3 regions of the Alkalihalobacterium sp. APHAB7 genome follow, and region 3 is predicted to be linked to each of the others. Evidence: riboswitches for the same ligand, from Rfam matches in the RefSeq annotation. Region 3 holds a riboswitch; each other region holds the start of a gene.
What was found. Region 3 has a riboswitch for cyclic di-GMP ahead of ACNSTQ_RS03165 (anti-repressor SinI family protein). Riboswitches for the same ligand answer to the same signal wherever they lie in the genome.
Positions count from the first base shown of each region.

Region 1: linked by a shared signal. The riboswitch ahead of ACNSTQ_RS07885 (EAL domain-containing protein) and the one ahead of ACNSTQ_RS03165 (anti-repressor SinI family protein) in region 3 are both predicted to bind cyclic di-GMP.
Region 2: linked by a shared signal. The riboswitch ahead of ACNSTQ_RS08820 (hypothetical protein) and the one ahead of ACNSTQ_RS03165 (anti-repressor SinI family protein) in region 3 are both predicted to bind cyclic di-GMP.

Region 1 is NZ_JBLWFS010000005.1:199,158-201,431, reverse strand. It holds gene ACNSTQ_RS07890 (methyl-accepting chemotaxis protein) at 1-705, shown strand, start outside; cyclic di-GMP riboswitch class I at 730-813, shown strand; gene ACNSTQ_RS07885 (EAL domain-containing protein) at 924-1,637, shown strand; gene ACNSTQ_RS07880 (hypothetical protein) at 1,686-2,274, shown strand, end outside.
Region 2 is NZ_JBLWFS010000006.1:181,353-183,626, reverse strand. It holds gene helD (RNA polymerase recycling motor HelD) at 1-1,096, shown strand, start outside; cyclic di-GMP riboswitch class I at 1,155-1,245, shown strand; gene ACNSTQ_RS08820 (hypothetical protein) at 1,290-1,673, shown strand; gene ACNSTQ_RS08815 (hypothetical protein) at 1,946-2,104, shown strand; gene ACNSTQ_RS08810 (hypothetical protein) at 2,274-2,274, shown strand, end outside.
Region 3 is NZ_JBLWFS010000002.1:161,252-163,525, reverse strand. It holds gene ACNSTQ_RS03175 (anti-repressor SinI family protein) at 62-184, opposite strand; gene ACNSTQ_RS03170 (anti-repressor SinI family protein) at 676-822, opposite strand; gene ACNSTQ_RS03165 (anti-repressor SinI family protein) at 1,076-1,267, opposite strand; cyclic di-GMP riboswitch class I at 1,300-1,388, opposite strand; gene sigK (RNA polymerase sporulation sigma factor SigK) at 1,939-2,274, shown strand, end outside.

The sequences.
Region 1 (2,274 bases), on a different contig from region 3:
AGGACTTCACAGGTGACTAATTTAGTTGCGTTAGGATATGAATCTATCCACTCATCGATTGAAAAAGCTGAAGTAACTAAAGTTAAAGTGAATGAAACTATAAAAAGTGTTACTACTCTACAAGAAAAATCCGAGTTAATTACCAATATCATTGAGATCATTAATAGTATTTCTGAACAAACTAATTTATTGGCGTTAAATGCTGCCATTGAAGCTGCAAGGGCCGGTGAAGCGGGTAAAGGATTTGTTGTGGTTGCTGAGGAAGTTAGAAAGCTTGCCAATCAGTCGAAAGAATCAACCGTAAAAATACAGGATTTAATAAATGAAATTCAAAGTGGTATTAAAGTAATCGTCGAAGCAACAAACCAGAGTGGAAATGAAGTGGAGATGATGGTTGAGCAGGTTAAGAGTACAGAGGGAACGATTAATGATATTAATGCATCCACATTAGATATAAATGGACAAACAGAAGAAATTAATAAATTTATTAAAGATTTAACTACAAGCAGCAACTTAGTGCAACAATCGGTTACAAATACAGGAGCATTTATCGAGGAATCTAGGGCTAGTACCGAAGAGGTGGCCGCATCAGCTGAACAACTCACTTCCACGATGAAGCAATTAACTAATATGAGTACAAAGTTACAACAGTTGTCTAGCGGTTTAAATCAAGTAGTAGATAATTTTAACGTTGCTAAAAGCTAACTTCAAAAAAGAAAAAAATTAAAATATTGATATAGGCAAACTACACCGAAAGAGTAGGACGCAAAGCTATGGGTCTAAGGTTTTTACTATGATCGCCAGGCTGCCAAAAGGAAATGCATTCCATTAATAGAACTGTGATTTTGGCTATTCATTTTATTTGAATAGTCTTTTTTATTGGGAATTGGTGAATAAAATAATATACAATCGTGGGGGTTATCATGGAAGTTACTGTATCTCAATTTGACGAACTAATGAAGGAAAACGATTTTTACCACTTTATTCAGCCGATTTACAATATCCAATCTTGGAAAAAGTATGGTTATGAAGTTTTACTACGTTCTAATTTAGGAGCGCCGAATCTTTTGTTTGATTACGCCAAACAAAATAACCGACTGTATGAATTAGATACCGGGTCGATTGAAAAAGTCTTTACGTCTGATGACATTGTAAATTCTGTAAAATCTGAACTGTTGTTTATAAATATTTTTCCGTCAACATTGCTTAATCCGATGTTTCCAATGTTTATTCTTGATTTAAAAAATCAAACAAAGTTATCTTGCAAACAAGTGGTATTTGAAATTAATGAGTCTGAGGTTGTATCGAATATCATTACTTTAAAAGAACGAATTGAAATGTTGAAAGAATATGGCTTTTTAATCGCGATAGATGATTTAGGAAATGGATGGTCATCACTAAGTCAAATTATTGAATTAAGGCCCCATTTTGCAAAGCTAGATAGATATTTTTCATTAAAATTATCTAGTTCTCTTGATAAACAAGCGATGATACAAGCTTTAGTCACATATTGTCAGTTAAATAACATTCAGTTGATTTTAGAAGGCCTGGAATACGAAATTGACTTAGCATCGGCAAAAGTATTAGGAGTACCAATGGGTCAAGGTTATTTATTAGGAAGACCTGAAAGTGCTTAATTAATATTTGTAAACGATTAATGATTAAGATAAGGAAGGTAAATTGTAATGCCAAGAGGGAGAAAGAGACAATTTGAACACTTAGAGAATGAGTGGCTTCGACTTTATAATGAAGAGGGAATGAATTTTTCACAAATAGCCCAAAAACATGGTGTGCAAGTTGAGACTGTTTCTAAATATATAAAAGATAAAATCACTGTAACTAACAACTTTGCTTATAATGAATATCTGAATGATTGGATTAAAAATTATCAATCTGGAAAGAGGATATGTGATATTGCTAAGTCGTATAAAGTAAGCAAAACAGTTGTGAGGAGGTATATTTACAATGGCATAATCCCTGTTATTAATGACCTCAAATGGAATTGGGTTTCATTGTATAAAAAAGGTCATTCATTACGGGGAATTGGCCAAATATATAATATACATCCTAAAATTGTTCGAAATACAATCGAAAGTGAGGTTGCCATTCCTTGTATTAATCAAAGAAAAACCTATGACCATTTAATTGAAAATTGGATCAAAAGTTATGAGGAAGGGCTATCTTTTGAAAGTATTGCTAAAAAGTACGATGTAAGTTCTAACACTGTTTATAAAAATATTTGTAATAGAGTTGAAATCCGTAGAAAATTGACTA
Region 2 (2,274 bases), on a different contig from region 3:
AGAGTGGGTTGAACGAGAAATGGAGCTGTTAGATAAGGGAGCCTATTTAAAAGCCTATCAAAAGCTACAAAAAAACAATCAAAACAACGATGAATTTTATGATTTTGACCGAGAACAAGAAATACTTGCTGGGATCATCGTGAAGAAACGCTTAAAGAAAATTAGAAGATATATTGAAAATCTAAAGTTTGTTGATGTGAAAGCAACGTATATCCAATTATTTAAGAAAACAGAGTATGTTAACCGGTATTTGGATCAATTACCGAAAGAGTGGGCTGATATTTGTCTTTCAACAACCGAAAATATTGAACAAAATCATCTTCGCTATGAGGATGCGACACCTCTTCTTTATTTAAAAGGTCGGCTCCAAGGTCTTCAGGTGAATACGTCGATTCGTCATGTGTTTATTGACGAAGCACAAGATTATTCGCCGTTTCAATTTGCATTCATAAAAAGCTTATTTCCACGTGCAAAGATGACTGTGCTTGGCGACTTGAACCAGTCCATTTATGCGCATTCTTCCGTCAACAGTTTTGAAGCGTTACGTTATTTATTTCAAGAAGACGAAATGGAGCAATATCAGCTAACACGTAGTTACCGTTCGACTTACCAAATCGTCGAGTTTACGAAAGATATTATCGGTGCAAATATTGATCCTTTTAATCGACAAGGTGAAAAACCGACGATTCAATCAGCAGAAGATGAAAATGACCTTCATTCAAAAATAGGCAAGAGAATTAAAACACTTCAAGCCAATGGACATGAAACAATTGCAATTATTTGTAAAACGGCTGAGGAAACAGAGAATGTATACGAACATCTAAAAGAATCACTGCCTCTTCGAATGATAACAAAACAATCGACAGGTTATGAAGCTGGGGTGCTTGTCATCCCATCTTATTTATCGAAGGGAGTTGAGTTTGATGCCGTTATTATTTACGATGCTTCAAACTCAAAATACCACGAGGAAAGTGAACGGAATTTGTTTTATACCGCGTGTACAAGGGCGATGCACTCACTCGACCTTTTTTATATCGGGGAACTGACACGTTTTCTCGATAAAGTTCCAAAAGAAACATGTAGAAATGAATATTAGATCTTTTGGGTTTCAGTATTCTAGAATTGTTGTTAAGATAGTAATGATATAAAACAATCGTACGAAAGGGCAAAATCATTGAAAAGTGATGACGCAAAACTATAGGGGCTTCAGTTAATGTTAATTAACTATGCTAGCCAGTTGCCGAAAATGGACCTCCGTGCGGTTTAGTAAATAAGGAGGAAGTAGTATTTTGTTTGTCCGAATTAAATTGGAAGATTTCAGCGAATTGAACAAGATTTTAGCTTATGCTGGGTATACCGAGGATTCTGTTTGTCTCTATTTAAATTATGTCGAATGTAAGTTGACGATTAGACCTGGACCTGGACGTAGTAAACGTTTGGTCGTTTTATTGGAATGTAAAAAAGCTTTGTCTAAATATCAATTGGACAGATTAGTAGTTATTCTTGAAGAGGTCGCCAATAAAAAGGGGTTTCAAGGAATTGAGTTTACCGAAAGATCGAATGAAATCTCCCCGTCGCTTCTACAATACCGTGGATACAAGTATAAATTTGGCGGTCATATTAATCCTTATCTTAATGGACGTGACGGTACGTACGTTCTTGATTTTTTATAGGTGCGCGACATGAAGAGACCCATTTAATAGGTAAGGTTAGAGAGATTTATGAAGTAAATGGCAAATTTTATTTTGAAGGTCGTAACATGTGAAGGCTGTCTTACATGTTGCGGCTTTTCTTTATAGACTGGAGTTGCTTTTATTGATCTGTTCTTGAAGTTAAGGTGCATAAAATGGGAATTGTTTGTACGAATTATCAATAAAAAAAGAGTCGTATGACGATAGCTTTTAACATATACATGAATGACTTAACAACTTGGAGGTGTTACGAGATGATTCCGTCCATTTTAATTACGATTGCTCTGGTTATTATCGTCATTCGTTCAGGTTATGTTGCTCTTAATATGCTAAAATCCTATAGGAGAACAAATATATTAGATCTTTTATACCATTTATCCATTTTTGTAATAGCTTTATCTTTTTTAATATAGGGTATTTGTAGAAGAGAATAGTAAAGACTACTCATTACAGTAAGATTTCCTTACTCTATAATAAGTTGACACAATTGAAGTCTGGCAAACTTAAATTTTATTGATATACTCAAAATAGGATATTTTTCAAATGATGTTGCAATTATAAAGTAAATAAAGGAGAAAGAAGA
Region 3 (2,274 bases):
ACCTGTATACTTATAGGAATTATAACAGTTTAAGGCTTGTTCTGTAAATAGAACTACGAGATCATGTTTTAACGGTTTGGTTAAGGTATTCTTTTATTTCTTCAATCGTAAACCCTAATTTTTTAGCTTCAACTATTAGAGCTGTCCATTCTTGGTCCAAAACCTCACAGGTCTTTGTATTCATTCCTTTTACCTCCTAGTTCCTGTACACAGTAATATCGGTCTACTGTCAGTATAGCAATAGGTCTATATATAAACGCGACGATCAATAGTTAATAAAATAGTTGTGATTTTGCGACTATAATTAGTTAACCCATTACCATCATATATAAAAATGGGAAAAACTTTTAGTTACTGAAGTCATATTTATAGTAACAGTTCCAATAAATTTCCAATCGACATTTTATTTAGCGAGCGTAACACCTAGTGTAAAGGTGTTTGTACTAAATACTCTTAGAAAAAAATACTTTTTAATCTTTGCTTTGCGACAAAAATTTCCGAATTTCTACATGTTATTAATAGGTAAAAAGAAGGTGTTTTTAGTTTAATAGTCCTAGACTGTTTTAATGGTAGTTATAGTAATAACCTCTAAATGACCAATTGTTTAGATAGCTAAAGTCATTTAAATTAAGACTATATTCACAGGAATCTATATTGATATAAGTTATGACAGATCTACCTTTCTTCTTGATTCCCATTCCATTGCTTTAAAAAGGCTTTAACATCTTCTGGTTTAAGTCCGATCTCTTTGGCATTTTTCATAAGTAAAATCCACTCTACATCCAGTAGTCTTTCCTCGTAGGATAGTTCAGTAGGTTTCAATACGATCTCTCCCTTTTCCTAATATTGCCGTTTTATTGGTTATAATGTTCATTATATAGAACGTACGTAGATAATCAAAAAAGGATTTTAAAGAAAAACAAGGGAAAATAGATGGAATTAGGTGTTTATTGTTCGTTATATCGTATATTTGGGGATTTTCACTTTTTTTGATTAAATTTTAAAAGATAGGTTTAGTTTCTTAAAAAAAGTGATACGAGATGAACAAGTTTCATCACATATCACTTTTCTCATATTATAACGTAGCGTAAAAAGAGGAGGTCTTTTTGTTGATTTTGAACGTCCTTGATGTGTGAATGGTAGGTGCAACTTTTTCAGTTTTTAAGAAAAAAGTTTTTACTTCATCTGTACTTATACCTAAATTTTTCGCTTCCTTCATTAATTCAATCCATTCGTGATCAAGGTTTACCATGCCGCTACTCTTCATTAATTGTTACCTCCTAAAATACATTAAGCATTTCAGGTAGTCCAGCCATCATCATTGATAAATCAACCTTAGATCTGTGACTTTGCGTCCCTACTTTTCAATAGGTTTGCCCTTTGACTGATTACTTTATTTTTTATTCATTAACATACTTTTTTACAATTTATATGACTTATGGCTTGTTATTAGTAGTATATAGGATGAAAAAATTTTGTGGTGTTGAAGAGTGTCGATGACAGAAAATTCTAATTTTACAATATAGAAACATTAAATAGGTAAAATTAACCTCGTAAATAACATAATTATAGTGTAAATGTTATATTTGTAGTTATTTGGTCCTTGTTTTGTGGTTGAGAGTCTATAAATCTTTAGAATTAGCTAAAATGGAGTAGGAATAAATTGTAAAATGAGCATAGAAATTCAAAGAAAGTGTCGAGATTTTACTAACGAAAGTTTTGGTTTTTTAATAAAAGTTTCCTAGTTTTAATCTTATAGAAGAAAATTGTGGACTATTTAATATTATTCTGAAGGAATGGATATCCAGATTAAATTGAGCGAAAATCCGGTTATTATGGTGGGTAACATTTAAAAAAATTTACATATTTCTGGTGTACAGACACAAGCAAGCCCAAACGTACATAGATATAAGATATCAAACCTTTGGGGGTGAGGAAGTGTCATTATTTGCAGCCATCACCTATTTCTTTAAAGAAGTCATTGTTTTTGTATCGTATGTAAAAAACAATGCCTTCCCGCAACCGCTTTCGAAAGCAGAGGAGCAAAAGTACTTACAGCTCATGGAGCAAGGAGACGAAGAAGCTCGTAATCGCCTCATTGAACATAATTTACGATTGGTTGCCCACATCGTTAAGAAGTTTGAAAATACACGCGAAGATACCGAAGACTTAATTTCGATTGGAACGATTGGGTTAATTAAAGCGATTGAGAGCTATTCACAAGGAAAAGGCACGAAATTAGCGACATATGCAGCCAGGTGTATTGAAAATGAA